DNA from 2 places in the Streptomyces sp. BL1 genome. Region 1 is predicted to be linked to the other one. Evidence: riboswitches for the same ligand, from Rfam matches in the RefSeq annotation. Region 1 holds a riboswitch; the other holds the start of a gene.
The links. Region 1 has a riboswitch for S-adenosylmethionine ahead of thrC (threonine synthase). Riboswitches for the same ligand answer to the same signal wherever they lie in the genome.
Positions count from the first base shown of each region.

Region 2: another riboswitch for S-adenosylmethionine. It lies ahead of AC3AGO_RS24980 (aminotransferase class V-fold PLP-dependent enzyme); the one in region 1 lies ahead of thrC (threonine synthase).

Region 1 covers NZ_JBXYWZ010000002.1:4,366,031-4,373,181, forward strand. Annotated here, with positions in the region: gene AC3AGO_RS19305 (alpha,alpha-trehalose-phosphate synthase (UDP-forming)) at 6-1,475, opposite strand; gene AC3AGO_RS19310 (glucosyl-3-phosphoglycerate synthase) at 1,644-2,600, opposite strand; SAM riboswitch class I at 2,758-2,897, shown strand; gene thrC (threonine synthase) at 2,915-4,207, shown strand; gene AC3AGO_RS19320 (MoaD/ThiS family protein) at 4,260-4,538, shown strand; gene AC3AGO_RS19325 (cold-shock protein) at 4,989-5,192, shown strand; gene groL (chaperonin GroEL) at 5,729-7,151, shown strand, end outside.
Region 2 covers NZ_JBXYWZ010000002.1:5,684,591-5,691,741, reverse strand. Annotated here, with positions in the region: gene AC3AGO_RS24985 (glycerate kinase family protein) at 1-258, shown strand, start outside; gene AC3AGO_RS24980 (aminotransferase class V-fold PLP-dependent enzyme) at 192-1,667, opposite strand; SAM riboswitch class IV at 1,884-2,002, opposite strand; gene AC3AGO_RS24975 (wax ester/triacylglycerol synthase domain-containing protein) at 2,146-3,552, opposite strand; gene AC3AGO_RS24970 (sodium:solute symporter family protein) at 3,651-5,138, opposite strand; gene AC3AGO_RS24965 (DUF3311 domain-containing protein) at 5,138-5,500, opposite strand; gene AC3AGO_RS24960 (amidohydrolase) at 5,497-7,151, opposite strand, start outside.

The DNA of each region.
Region 1 (7,151 bases):
ATTGCTTATCCCCCCAGGGCGTGGAGCTGGTCCAGGAACCAGCGGTCCGGGGGGAGTGCGGTGGCCGCGGCCGCCAGTCGTTTGGTGCGCTCCGCGCGCTCGTCCCGCTCCATGGTCAGCGCGGTGTGCAGCGCCTCGGCGGTGCCCGTCACGTCGTACGGATTGACCTCGACGGCGTCCTCGCCCAGCTCCTCGTACGCGCCGGCCTCCCGCGACAGCACCAGCGCGCAGCCGTCGTCCGAGACGACGGGAACCTCCTTGGCGACCAGGTTCATGCCGTCCCTGATCGGGTTGACCAGGGCCACGTCCGCCAGCCGGTACGCGGCGAGCGAGCGCGCGAAGTCGTCCTCGACGTGCAGTATGACGGGCACCCAACTGCCGTTTCCGAAGGTCGAGTTGATCTCGTCGGCGACGCGCTGCACTTCTGCCGTGTAGTCCCGGTAGACCGCGAGGTCCTGCCGGGACGGGTAGGCGAAGGCGACGTGCACGACCCGGCCGCGCCACTCCGGCCTGTCGGCGAGCAGGGCGCGGTAGGCGCGCAGGCCGCGGACGATGTTCTTGGACAGCTCGGTGCGGTCGACGCGGACGACCGTACGGCGCGGCTCGCCGTCCGCGTCCGTACCGACCTGCTCGCGCAGCCGCGCCAACCGCTCGTCGACGTCCGTACGGTGCGCGCGCTCGCGGAGGAAGTCGGCGTCGGCGCCGAGGCCGTGCACGCCGAGCCGGGTGGTGCGGCCGTCGTACGTGACGGCCGGCTCGCCGCCGTCCCCCTGCGTGATCTCCGCGCCGAGCACCCGGGCGCAGCAGTCCGCGAAGGCCTCCGCCCAGCGGCGGGTCAGGAACGCGGCCCGGTCCGCGCCGAGGACGCCGCGCAGCACCTGCGCGGCGACGGCGTCCGGCAGCATCCGGTAGTAGTCGGGCGGCGCCCACGGGGTGTGCGAGAAGTGCCCGATCCGCAGGTCGGGGCGGCGCTCCCGGAGCATCCCCGGCACCAGCGTCAGGTGGTAGTCCTGCACGATGACGGCCGCGCCGTCCGCGGCCTCCTCGGCGAGCGCGTCGGCGAACGCGGCGTTGTAGCGCTCGTACGCCTGCCACTGGCGGGTGAACTCCGCGTCGAAGGACGGCTCCAGCGGCGTCTGGTACAGCAGGTGGTGCACGAACCACAGCACGGAGTTGGCGACGCCGTTGTACGCGTCCGCGAACGTCTCCGCGGGGATGTCCAGCATCCGTACGGCCTGGCCGCCGGTGTCGGCGGGGTCCAGCCGCGCGGGGTGCCGGGCCGCGGCCCGGCGGTCGCCGTCGTCCAGCGCGGCGCACACCCACAGCGCGCCGGCGTCCGGCCCGATCGCGGAAAGACCCGAGACGAGACCGCCCCCACCGCGCTTGGCCAGCAGGCTCCGCCCGTCCTCGGACGGCGTGTACGTGACGGGCCCGCGGTTCGAAGCAACGAGCACACGAGCGAGTTCTCCGGCCATGGCCGGAGCCTAGCCCTCACGCCGGGCGACGAAACGTCGACGGGACGGCGCGTGCGTTGGGTGCGTGGAGACGTGGCCTCGCGGCTGGCGGTCCGGTGTGCCCACCCGTTCCGCCCCTTGGCGGACCGCGTGCCCACACCGAGGTGTGCCCGCCCCGCGCGGCGGGGGTTACGCCGCGTTGCGGGTTGCGTATTCGGGGATCTCTGTCATCGGCGGGCGCTCCTCCGTGTCGATCGGGTGGGTGCGGGGGACGAAGCCCCCCGCGCACTCGCCGCGCTCGAACTGGGTGAGTGCGGGCCGCACCAAGTGCCCGCGCGACAGCCGCAGTTGCGCCGTACGGTAGATCGCCGCGGCCATGCGGCCCAGCGCCTGTCCGTCCTGGTGCCGGTGCCGCCGCACGCCCACGTCCGCCTGGGCCAGCGCGTCCAGCCCGCACAGCTGGAGCGTGTCGATGAGCAGCCCGAGTTCCACGCCGTAGCCCACCGGGAACGGCAGCCGTTCCAGCAGCGAACGCCGCGCCGCGTACTCGCCGCCGAGCGGCTGGACGAAGCCCGCCAGCTGCGGCCAGTGCAGATTGAGCAGCGGGCGGGCCACCAGCTCCGTGACCCGGCCGCCGCCCGCCGGGTCGGAGCCGAGCGGGCGGTCGTACATGGCCTTGACCAGCTGCAGCGACGGATCGGTCAGCAGCGGGCCGACGATCCCGGTGACGAAGGCGGAGGAGAAGTCCACGAGGTCCGCGTCGACGAAGCAGATCACGTCGCCGCTCGTGGCCAGCAGCGAGCGCCACAGCACCTCGCCCTTGCCCGGCACCGCGGGCACCCGCGGCAGCACCTCGTCGCGGTGGATCACTTTCGCGCCGGCCGCGGCGGCGACCTCCGCCGTCCGGTCCGTGGAACCGGAGTCCAGTACCACCAGTTCGTCGACGAGCGGTATCTCCCCACCCATCAGATCGCGCCGGATCACCGAAACGATCTCGCCGACGGTCGGCTCCTCGTCGAGCGCGGGAAGCACCACACTCACGCTCAGCCCGGCCCGTCGTTTCGCGGAAACCAGCTGGTCAAGGGGGAGTTGACCGGTAGCGGGCCAGGAACGACGACTGAGCCACTGCTCTACTTCTGGCAGCACGTGACGCTCCCCATGTGATCCATCTCGCGGTTCGGACGACTATCTCAAGAGTCGGTGCCTTCGGTTACAGTCTTGAACAGCGCGGATGACGACCGCACGTCGGGGTCGCTCTGCGCCCGACGGCTGTCCGAAACACGCTGTCGGAAAAACTTCATACCGCTCATCCAGAGGGGCAGAGGGAACGGCCCGTTGAAGCCCCGGCAACCCTCCGGCCAGGTCCGTGACATCGCGAGGCTCCCGGCTCGGGAAGGTGCCAATTCCGTCTCGTGGCGAGATACGTCATGGGGAAGATGAGGAGAAAGGGCCTCGCCTTCATGGCTGTGCAAGCACCTGAGCAGAGCAACCGGAACGCCGACTCCGTCCGTCTGGGCCCCGCCGTCGCGCTGTCCTGCCGCGAGTGCGGCGAGCGCTTCCCGCTCGGTCCGATCTTCGCCTGTGAGGCCTGTTTCGGGCCGCTGGAGATCTCGTACGAGCTTCCCGGCGGCGACACCGAAGCCCTGCGCAAGCGGATCTCCGAGGGCCCGGACAACATCTGGCGCTACGCCCCGCTGCTGCCCGTCCCGGACGACGTGGCCACGAAGCCGAACATCAACCCCGGCTTCACCAAGCTGGTCAAGGCCGATCACCTCGCCGGTGAGCTCGGCATCACCGGCGAACTGCACATCAAGGACGACTCCGGCAATCCGACGCACTCCTTCAAGGACCGCGTCGTCGCCATCGCCGTCGAGGCGGCCCGCGCCTTCGGCTTCACCACGCTCTCCTGCTCCTCCACCGGCAACCTCGCCGGTGCCGTCGGCGCCGCCGCGGCCCGTGCGGGGCTGCGGTCCTGCGTGTTCATCCCGCACGACCTGGAGCAGGGCAAGGTCGTGATGGCCGCCGTCTACGGCGGCGACCTGGTCGGCATCGAGGGCAACTACGACGACGTCAACCGCTTCTGCTCGGAGCTCATCGGCGACCCGATCGGCGAGGGCTGGGGCTTCGTCAACGTCAATCTGCGCCCGTACTACGCGGAGGGTTCCAAGACCCTCGCGTACGAGATCTGCGAGCAGCTCGGCTGGCGGCTGCCCGACCAGCTGGTCATCCCGATCGCTTCCGGTTCGCAGCTGACGAAGATCGACAAGGGGCTCAAGGAGCTCATCGCGCTCGGCCTCGTCGAGGACAAGCCGTACAAGATCTTCGGCGCCCAGGCGGAGGGCTGCTCGCCGGTGTCCACCGCCTTCAAGGCCGGACACGACGTCGTACGCCCGCAGAAGCCGGACACCATCGCCAAGTCGCTCGCCATCGGCAACCCGGCCGACGGGCCGTACGTGCTGGACATCGCGCGGCGCACCGGCGGCGCGGTGGAGGATGTCAACGACGGGCAGGTCGTCGACGCGATCAAGCTGCTGGCCCGTACCGAGGGCATCTTCGCGGAGACCGCGGGCGGGGTCACCGTCGGCGTCACCAAGAAGCTGATCGAGGAGGGCGTGCTCGACCCGTCGCTCACCACGGTCGTCCTCAACACCGGCGACGGTCTGAAGACGCTCGACGCGGTCGCGCCGACCACCGGGCCCTCGGCCGTGATCCGTCCGAGCCTGGACGCGTTCCGCGAAGCCGGCCTCGCCTGACCCCCGTACCACTGCAGCACCACCGCATCACCGCACGGAAGGCAGAACTCCCATGAGCGTCAACGTCCGCATCCCGACCATCCTGCGCACCTACACCGACGGCCGGGCCGAGGTGAGCGCCGAGGGCGCCACGCTGTCCGAGGTGCTGGCCGACCTGGAGAAGAACCACACGGGCATCGGCGCGCGCGTCCTGGACGACGAGGGCAAGCTGCGCCGCTTCGTCAACGTCTACGTGAACGACGACGACGTCCGCTTCGAGCAGGGCCTGCAGACCCCCACGCCGGACGGCGTCGGCGTGTCGATCATCCCGGCCGTGGCCGGCGGCTGCTGACCCGCTGTCAGACGGCGGCTGCCGAAAAGCAGCTGAAGCATCAACAGATCGAAAAACTTCGAATCGCCCCCTCCGGGAACACCGGAGGGGGCGATTCCGTGTTTCGGAGCGCGATAGGCTTGTCGTCGCTTCCGCCTCATCCTCCCCAGACGCGCATCGAACGCCCCTGAGATGCGGATGAGTTGTGCGCAAAATTGGTGCGGCATTTGTGGCTTAGGTGCGCTATGCCCGGCCCGACTTGCCCCGCTTTCACGGCACTTGGCCGTAAATTACCGATCGGCCGTCGCACGAATTCTCGTCCGATTGACCTGTTGCAGAGGGCGGCCGTGCAGATACATTCAGCGGCGGTCGACAGGTTCCGGCGCACGCCTCCGCTTGTCCGGAAGTGAGGTCTGACCCGGGTTCGTGAAGTGCGGGCTCGTGCAAGGGCCAGTAATAGGGGAGTTCGGAATGGCTCAGGGCACCGTCAAGTGGTTCAACGCGGAGAAGGGGTACGGCTTCATCGCGGTCGACGGTGGTGCGGACGTGTTCGTCCACTACAGCGCGATCCAGATGGACGGGTACCGCACCCTGGACGAAGGACAGCGGGTCGAGTTCGAGGTCTCGCAGGGTCAGAAGGGACCGCAGGCGGACATGGTCCGCGTGACTGGTTGATCTTCGCAACAGTACGAGGGGGCGTGTCCGCGACAGCGGGCACGCCCCCTCACTGCTGTCCGCCCCCGGCGCCGGCCCTGCGACGGGCGCTGAGGCCTCATGACGGGACGTTGCCACAGCGCTCCGATACGTGAGCGCCTTGCGCCCGCCCGTCGCCCGACCACCGCCCCTGGCGGTGGCCCTGCGACGGGCGCTGAGGCCTCATGACGGGACGTTGCCACAGCGCTCCGATACGTGAGCGCCTTGCGCCCGCCCGTCGCCCGACCACCGCCCCTGGCGGTGGCCCTGCGACGGGCGCTGAGGCCTCATGACGGGACGTTGTCTCAGCGCCCCGAAACGTGAGCACCTTGCACTCAAGGGGGGTGAGTGCTAATCATTGGCGTTGGCAGTCTCCATGGGAGAGTGCCAGGGAAGGACCGGGTCGGTGAGGCCCGCAGGCCGGGTGGGGCAAGGAACCACCAGGCCCGTAGGCCGTCCGTCGCGGGCGCCAGCGCGGTCCGGAGTAATCCACCCCCAGTCCGGGAGGACCACTTCACATGGCCAAGATCATCGCGTTCGATGAGGAAGCGCGGCGCGGCCTCGAGCGCGGGATGAACCAGCTCGCCGACGCCGTCAAGGTGACCCTCGGCCCCAAGGGCCGCAACGTCGTGCTGGAGAAGAAGTGGGGCGCCCCCACGATCACCAACGACGGTGTCTCCATCGCCAAGGAGATCGAGCTCGAGGACTCCTACGAGAAGATCGGCGCCGAGCTGGTCAAGGAGGTCGCCAAGAAGACGGACGACGTCGCCGGTGACGGCACGACGACCGCGACCGTCCTGGCCCAGGCGCTCGTCAAGGAAGGCCTGCGGAACGTTGCCGCCGGTGCCAACCCGATGGCGCTGAAGCGCGGCATCGAGAAGGCCACCGAGGCCGTCTCCGGCGCGCTGCTGGAGCAGGCCAAGGACGTGGAGACCAAGGAGCAGATCGCCTCCACCGCCTCCATCTCGGCCGCCGACTCGCAGATCGGCGAGCTCATCGCCGAGGCGATGGACAAGGTCGGCAAGGAAGGCGTCATCACCGTCGAGGAGTCGCAGACCTTCGGGCTCGAGCTCGAGCTCACCGAGGGCATGCGCTTCGACAAGGGCTACATCTCCGCCTACTTCGCCACCGACATGGAGCGCATGGAGGCGGAGCTCGAGGACCCGTACATCCTCATCGTCAACTCCAAGATCAGCAACGTGAAGGACCTCCTTCCGCTGCTGGAGAAGGTCATGCAGTCCGGCAAGCCGCTGCTGATCATCTCGGAGGACGTCGAGGGCGAGGCCCTGTCGACCCTCGTGGTCAACAAGATCCGTGGCACCTTCAAGTCCGTCGCCGTGAAGGCCCCGGGCTTCGGCGACCGTCGCAAGGCCATGCTCGGCGACATCGCCATCCTCACCGGCGGCCAGGTCATCTCCGAGGAGGTCGGCCTCAAGCTGGAGAACGCCGGTCTGGAGCTGCTCGGCCGCGCCCGCAAGGTCGTCATCACCAAGGACGAGACCACCATCGTCGACGGTGCCGGTGACAGCGAGCAGGTGCAGGGCCGGGTCAACCAGATCCGCGCCGAGATCGAGAACAGCGACTCGGACTACGACCGCGAGAAGCTCCAGGAGCGTCTGGCGAAGCTGGCCGGCGGCGTGGCCGTCATCAAGGCCGGTGCCGCCACCGAGGTCGAGCTCAAGGAGCGCAAGCACCGCATCGAGGACGCCGTTCGCAACGCGAAGGCGGCCGTCGAGGAGGGCATCGTCGCCGGCGGTGGCGTGGCCCTGCTGCAGGCCTCCTCGGTCTTCGAGAAGCTGGAGCTCGAGGGCGACGAGGCGACCGGCGCCAACGCCGTGAAGCTCGCGCTGGAGGCCCCGCTCAAGCAGATCGCCGTCAACGGTGGTCTCGAGGGTGGCGTCATCGTCGAGAAGGTCCGCAACCTGACGGTGGGTCACGGCC
Region 2 (7,151 bases), 1.3 Mb from region 1:
GCGGGCACGCTCGGCGAGGGCGCGCGCGAGGTGCACGCTGTCGGCGTCGACGCGTACGGGTCGATCCTGCCCGCGCCCGTCGGCCTGCCCGAGGCGCTGGAGCGGGCCGGGGAGTATCTGGCGGACGCGGCCGAACACGCACTGCGGATGGTGCTGCTCGGCACGCGCCTCGCCGGAGGCCCCGAGCCGGCTCAGCGGTCGCCGCGTCCGGACGGTGCCGTCGTGTCGGGCACGCAACGGCCGTCCTCCGTGCGGTAGTTCCAGCGGGCGCCGTCCGACACCAGCTCGCGCACCGCCCGTACGAACCGCTCCACGTGCTCGTCCGGCGTCCCCGCGCCGAAGCTCACCCGGATCGCGTTCAGCGACTTCTCGCCGGGCGCGGCCTCGGGGGCGCCGCACTCGCCGGTCTCCTGGTCCTCGGCGCCGATCAGGGTGCGCAGCAGCGGGTGCGCGCAGAACAGTCCGTCGCGTACGCCGATGCCGTACTCGGCGGACAGTGCGGCGGCGAAATGGGAGCTGTTCCAGCCGTCGACGACGAACGACAGCACGCCCACCCGGTCCGGCGTGCCGGAGCCGGCAGAGTCGCCCGAACCGCCGAACAGCGACAGCACGCGGACCTCCGGCACCCCGGCGAGACCGTCCTCCAGACGGGCGATCAGCTCCCGCTCGCGGGCGACGAGCCGGTCGAAACCGGCCTCGGTGAGCGCCCGGCAGGCGGAGGCGATGGCGTACGCGCCGATGACGTTCGGCGAACCGGCCTCGTGGCGGGCCGCGCTGGTCTGCCATTCGACGTCCACCCCGCCGTCGTCGCGGCGGGCCACCTTCCGGCTGGCGCCGCCGCCCGCGAGGTACGGCTCGGCCTGCTGGAGCCAGTCCGCGCGGCCGGCGAGCACGCCGGCGCCGAACGGCGCGTACAGCTTGTGCCCGGAGAAGGCCACCCAGTCGACGTCGGACTCCGCCAGGTCGACCGGGTGGTGCGGGGCGAGCTGTGCGGCGTCGAGCACGATGCGGGCGCCGTGCCGGTGCGCCGCGGCGGCCAGTTCGCGGACGGGCCAGATCTCCCCGGTGACGTTCGACGCGCCGGTCACGCACACCAGCTTCGGCCCCTTGGGCGCCTGATGCAGGGCCTCTTCGAGGGTGGCGACGGCCTGTTCCGGCGAGCGCGGGGCGTCCAGGTACACGGTGTCGTGCTGCCGCCACGGCAGGAGGGACGCGTGGTGCTCCGTCTCGAAGACGAACACCCGGGTGCCGGCGGGCAGTACGGACGCGAGGAGGTTCAGCGAGTCGGTGGTCGCACGGGTGAAGATCACCTGGTCGCCCTCGCGGCAGCCGGTGAATTCGGCGACAGTCCTGCGGCTCTGCTCGAACAGCTCCGTGGACAGCTGCGACAGGTAGCCGGCGCCGCGGTGCACGCTGCCGTAGTAGGGGGCGTACGCGGCGACGTCGTCCCACACGCGCTGCAGCGCGGGGGCGCTGGCGGCGTAGTCCAGTGCGGCGTACGTGACTTCGCCGCCGGTGACGAGCGGCACGCTGACGTCGCGGCCGAGCACGGGCAGCAGGGGCGCGGCGGCCTCCGCACAGGCGGGGTCGGCCGGTGCGTCCGAGGCGGAAGCGGCGGAGGCGGAGGCGAAGGGGGCGGTGCTGGTGGAGGAGGGCAGGAACGACATGGCGGAATCTCCCGTAACAAGGCAGGCGAGACACACGCGTGGCCGGCCGGTGGCGCGGGGCGCGTGGAAAGGGATGCGGAACGGGCGAGAACGTCACAGGACCCGAGGGGTCACAGGACGGTGCCCGGACAGAAACCGGAGAAGGGGCGCGGCGGCCCTATCGCATTCGCTGACTCACGAAGAGCTCCCTCGAAGACCAGGACCCCTGGAATGAGGGATCCGTGCTTGCCGCGGGCCTTGCTGCCGTGCGGCCTGGTCATCACCCGGGGCACCCCACCACGGAAGGAGGGTTGCCGGACAGCGGGCCGGGGCCTTCGTCGCTGTCACTCGTGACCTGCCGAGGAGTATGGCACACGTGATCACCCAATCCGCAAGGGTGTCCGTATGCCGGGACCGCGCCGGGGCCGTACGCCGGGCCTCCCGTACGGGTCCCCGCCGGGCCGGTCCGGGCTCCGGGAGCCCGGGCCGGCCCGTGCGGTCACACCGTCGCGTCGAGCTCGCGCAGCGCCTCACGGAGCGCGGAGGTCAGCCCCTCCAGCGGGAGTTCGGCCTCCGCCGCGCCGTGCAGCCCGAAGTGGACCGTCCCGCGGTACGGCGTCATGGCGACCGCCAGCGCGTGCCCCCTGGCGAGCGGGGCGAGGGGGTGCAGCGCGCGCAGCGGCGCACCGCCGAGCGTGAACGGAATGTCGGGCAGCGGCACATTGGTGGCCAGCGCGTCGAACAGCAGCGGTGCCCCGTCGCGCAGCAGCGGAGCGGCCAGCCTGTGCGCCGCGGGCGGCACCAGATCGGTCAGCAGGGCGAACGCGCCGGCACCGCGCCGCGGCCCGCGGTCCTTGTGCTCCAGCATGGCCGCCCGTACGGAGCGCAGCCGTGCCAGCGGATCCTCCTCGTCGAGGGGCAGCCGGACCAGGTGTCCGGAGAGCTGGTTGCCGAGCCGGGTGTCGCCGGGCCGGCGCCTGCTGCTGACCGGCACGAGCACCCGTACGGGGCGCGCCGCCGGGTCGTGCCCCGCGGCGAGCAGCCAGCCGCGCAGCGCCGACGACAGGACGGCCAGCAGGACATCGTTGACCGTGCCGCCGTGTGTCTTGCGTATCCGGTGCACCGCGTCCAACGGGAGCGTCGGAAAGGCGAACGCCCGCCGTCCGGCCGGCGCGTGCAGCGGACTGGCGTGCGGATGCAGGGCGTTGCCGACGGCGGCGGATCCGACGGAGGCCGCTATCTCGGCGGCCCTGCGGGTCCGGCGCGCCTGCCCGGGCAGTCCGCGCAGGGCGCCGACGGCGCGCCGCGGGTCGGCCAGACCGAGCAGCCCGGACAGCATTCCCGGCCCCCCGGACGCCTCCGCCTCCTCGGACGCGGGGGCGGGCACGGAGGCCGTCGGGGTGCGCCGCCGGCTCCGCTCCAGCGGGTCGAACAGGGCGGCGCCCAGTTCCATGGCGCGCAGCCCGTCGACGGCCGCGTGGTGGAACTCCGCCAGCAGGGCGAAACCGTCCTCGGCGGGCCGTCCCGTGGAGAAGACGTGCAGCCGCCACGGCGGTGCCCCGCGTTCCGTGTCCCCTCCCGCGGCCAGCGCCGACTCCCCCTCCAGCAGCCGCGCTTCGCGCAGTGCGGCAGCGTCGGCGACGCGCCGTACGTGAACGTGGAACCGTGCGTCGAAGTACGGCACGTCCCGCCAGCGCGGCCCGTCGAACGGGTTCCAGCCGTGCTGTACGGACTGCCGCAACCGCGGCAGTTCCATGGCCCGTTCGGCGAGCAGCCCTGCCAGGTCCTCCTCCGTACCGGTGTCCGCGCTCGGCCCGAACAGCGCGAGCGCCCCCAGGCGCAGTGGTGCCTCCCTCGACTCCAGCCCCCAGAAGGCCGCGTCGAGCGAGCTCAAATGGTCCTCCATATGGCGTCCCCTCCCCTTTGTCCGTCGCTGAACGACGTTCCCCGACAACACATTGTCAGGCACAGGTTGACGACGCGTTACCGTCAAAAGGAGCCCCGTCACACAGTGGACCCCTCCGTGAGGCCGGCCTCCTCGCCGGCGGGCTCCCCGCCGGCGTGCCGGTCTCCCGCGGGAGCCTCCGTCCGCCGTACGCCGAGGAAGGCGACCGGCTCCCGGGGAGCGGCGGGCCGCAGCACCGTCCACACGCCGAGCACGGCCAGATTGACGCCGACGGACACCAACCCGGGGTTCACGCCGCCCAGTTCGTCGCCCCGCAGATAGAGCGTGACGGCTGTCACGAGGCCGGCCAGCATGCCGCAGGCGACGCCGGCGGCGGAGGTACGCCGCCACCACAGGACGGAGAGCCATCCCGGCACCAGCTGCGCCAGCAGCATGTACGTGAGGTTGAGCACGGTCAGCATGAGGGCCGACGCGTACAGCGTGAGCACGGCCGCGAGCACGATGAAGCCGCCCACGATGAGGGTGGAGGCGCGCCGCTGCACTGCGGGCCGCGCGCGCCGTATCAGGGTGCGGGTGACGACGCCGCCGGCGTTGAGCGCGGTCACCGCGAGCACGAGCACCCCGCTCAGTGCGGCGCCGGCCGCGACGAGTCCGACGAGCCAGTCGGGCAGCAGTTCCCGGGCCGCCCTGAGGAAAACCGTGTTGGGGTCCTTGAGATCCGGATACTTGCCCAGCGCCCAGTAGGAGGCGAGGACGAGGAAGGGGAACATCAGCATGTAGAGCGGCATCCAGACCGTGGAACTCTTCACCGCCGACTCGGACTTGGCGGGGAAGATGTAGGCGGAGCCGAAGCCGAGGTAGAACACGACGGCCTGGAAGACGATGGTGGTCAGCGTGTACGTCAGTTCGTGACCGGCCAGTGTGACGCTCGGCAGCGGCACGGCGTGCGCTCCTGTGACCTCCTCCACCCCGCCGGCCGCGAGAACGGCGGCCAGTCCGACGGCCACCACGCCGAACACCATGAGGATGTCCTTGAGCACGGACACGAACGCGGGCGAGCGCACGCCGGACACGGCCACGTACAGGAAGCCGAGCAGCCCGGCGGCGATCACGCATTGCAGCGGGGTGAGGTGCATGCCGAGCGCGCCGAGCACGGTGCGCAGACCGATGAACTGGTACTGCCCCCAGGGGATCAGGGCCACCAGGATGGTGACGGCGGCGACGACTTCGACGGCGCGGCTGCGGAAGTGCCGGCCGAACAGCTCCGGCACGGTCATCGCGTCGTACTGCCGGCCGGCCCTCCACACCAGCGGGGCGAGGAAGTAGCCGAGGGCGTAGGCGAGCAGGATGTAGCCCATGAACCAGACGGCGGACGAGGCGCCCTCCGCGTACACGCCGCTCGGGAAACCGATCATGGCGCCGATGCTGTAGACCTCGCCGACGGCGAGGAAGTAGATCAGCCAGGCGGGGAACGACCGCCCGCCGACGAGGAATTCGGAGATTTCGCCGCCCTTGCCGATGCGGCCCGCGAGCAGCGCGAGCAGCATGGCGCCGGCCAGCACGACGGCGACGATCGCGGCCACCATCACAGGTCTCCCTTCGCCGCGGACTGCCCTGCGGACTGTCCTGCGGACTGCGCCGTCGGCTGGTCCGCGGTCCCCTCGGCTTCGCGGTAGTACGGCCTGTCGAAGACGTGCCAGCTCGCCCACAGGCACAGGGTGGTCAGCGGAAAGCAGCAGAAGACCCACAGGTAGAGCACGGGCAGACCGAGCACACGTGTGCCGGTTCCCGACAGTGCGAAGACGCCGCCGAGCAGGGCGAGTGCCGGAACGCCGAAGCCGATCACGACGCTGGGCCAACTGCGGATCCGCCGGGACGCGTTCACCTCCGGGCGCACCGGACGCTCCGGGTGCCCCGCCGTACCGGTGTGCTGGTGCGGGACGCTCATGCGGCGGAACCTCCCACCCTCTGTACCGGCTCACCGGCGGACCAGGCGACACGTCCGCCCACGACGGTGGCCTCCACCCGCAGGTCGCGCAGCGCGTCGGCGGGTACGGCCGTCGGGTCGGCGGACAGCACGGTCAGGTCGGCGAGTTTGCCGGTCTCCAGCGTCCCGGTGTGCTCTTCGTCGCCCGCGAGATACGCGGCGCCCGCGGTGTAGGCGTGCAGCGCGTCGGCCACGTCGACGGCCTGTTCCGGACCGAGCAGATGCCCGTCGCGCGTCCTGCGCGCGACCGCGCACCAGATGCCCTCCAGCGGCGGCACGGGGGTGACGGGCGTATCGGAGTGCAGCCCGTACACGATGCCGCGGCGGCGTGCGGAGACCAGGGGGCTGATGCGCCGGGCCCGGTCGGGGCCGAGCCACAGATCGCGGTGGCCGTCGCCCCAGTAGTAGACGTGCTTCACGAAGAACGAGGCGAGGACGCCCTGTTCGGCCATCCTGTCCAGCTGGTCCTCGCGTACGGTCTGGCAGTGCTCGATCCGGTGCCGCCGCACGGAACTGTCCACGCGCCGGTACGCGTCGACGATGGCCTCGATCGCCGCGTCCCCGTTGCCGTGCACGGCTGCCTGCCAGCCCGCGGCGTCCACGTCGGCGATCATCGTGGCCAGCTTGTCCGGCGGCTGGAGGAGCATGCCGTGCTCGTCCGGGGCGCAGTGATAGCCCTCGGCGAGGCAGCCCGTCTGCCCCTGCAGACTCCCATCGGCGATGATCTTCACGCCGGTGATCCGGAACCGGTCGTCGTCCGCCGCGGCGAGCTCGGCGGCCGGCGGCATCCGTCCGTCTTCGGTGGCGAACGCCTGGTGCGCGAGATAGCTGCGGATCCGGGTACGCAGCTCGCCGCTCGCCGACAGCCGCCGGTAGAGGGCGAGTTCGCCGGGGCCGCCGAACAGTCCGGTGCCGGTGTCGTGCACGGTGGTGATCCCGTTGGCCAGGTACTCGCGGTCGGCGAGCCGCAGCGCGTCGGCGACGGTCTCCTCGTCCGGCTGCGGCAGCTTCGAGTTGACGAGGAAGGCCGCCGTCTCGGTGAGCACGCCCGTGGCGGCGCCGGAGGCGTCGCGTTCGATACGGCCGCCGGGCGGGTCGGGAGAGTCGTCGGTGACGCCGATCAGCCGCAGAGCCGCCGAGTTGGCGACGCAGAAGTGCCCGGTGACGTGCGTCAGCACCACGGGGTGCGCGGGCGACACCGGGTCCAGGTCGTGCCGGGTGGGGTGCCGCCGGTCGGCGAGCAGGGTGTGGTCGTAGCGGTAGCCGCGCACCCAGTCACCGCGCGGGGTGTCCCGTACGACGGCGGCGAGCCGTTCCACGATGTCGGCGATCCGGTCGTTGGGCGGGGAGCCCGCGTCGAGGGGCGCGGCGAGCGCGAAGCCGAAGAAGACGGGGTGGTTGTGCGACTCCACGAAGCCGGGCAGCGCGGTACGGCCGTCCAGTTCCAGCACCTCGGTGCCGGGCCCGGCGAGCGCGGCGATCTCCCGGTCGCCGCCGATCGCGGTGATCCGGCCGTCCCGGGCGGCCAGCGCCGTGGCCCGGCGCCCGGCCGGGTCGAGGGTGAGCACGGTGCCGCCGAGGGCGACGAAGTCGGCGGGCTCGGATGCCGGTT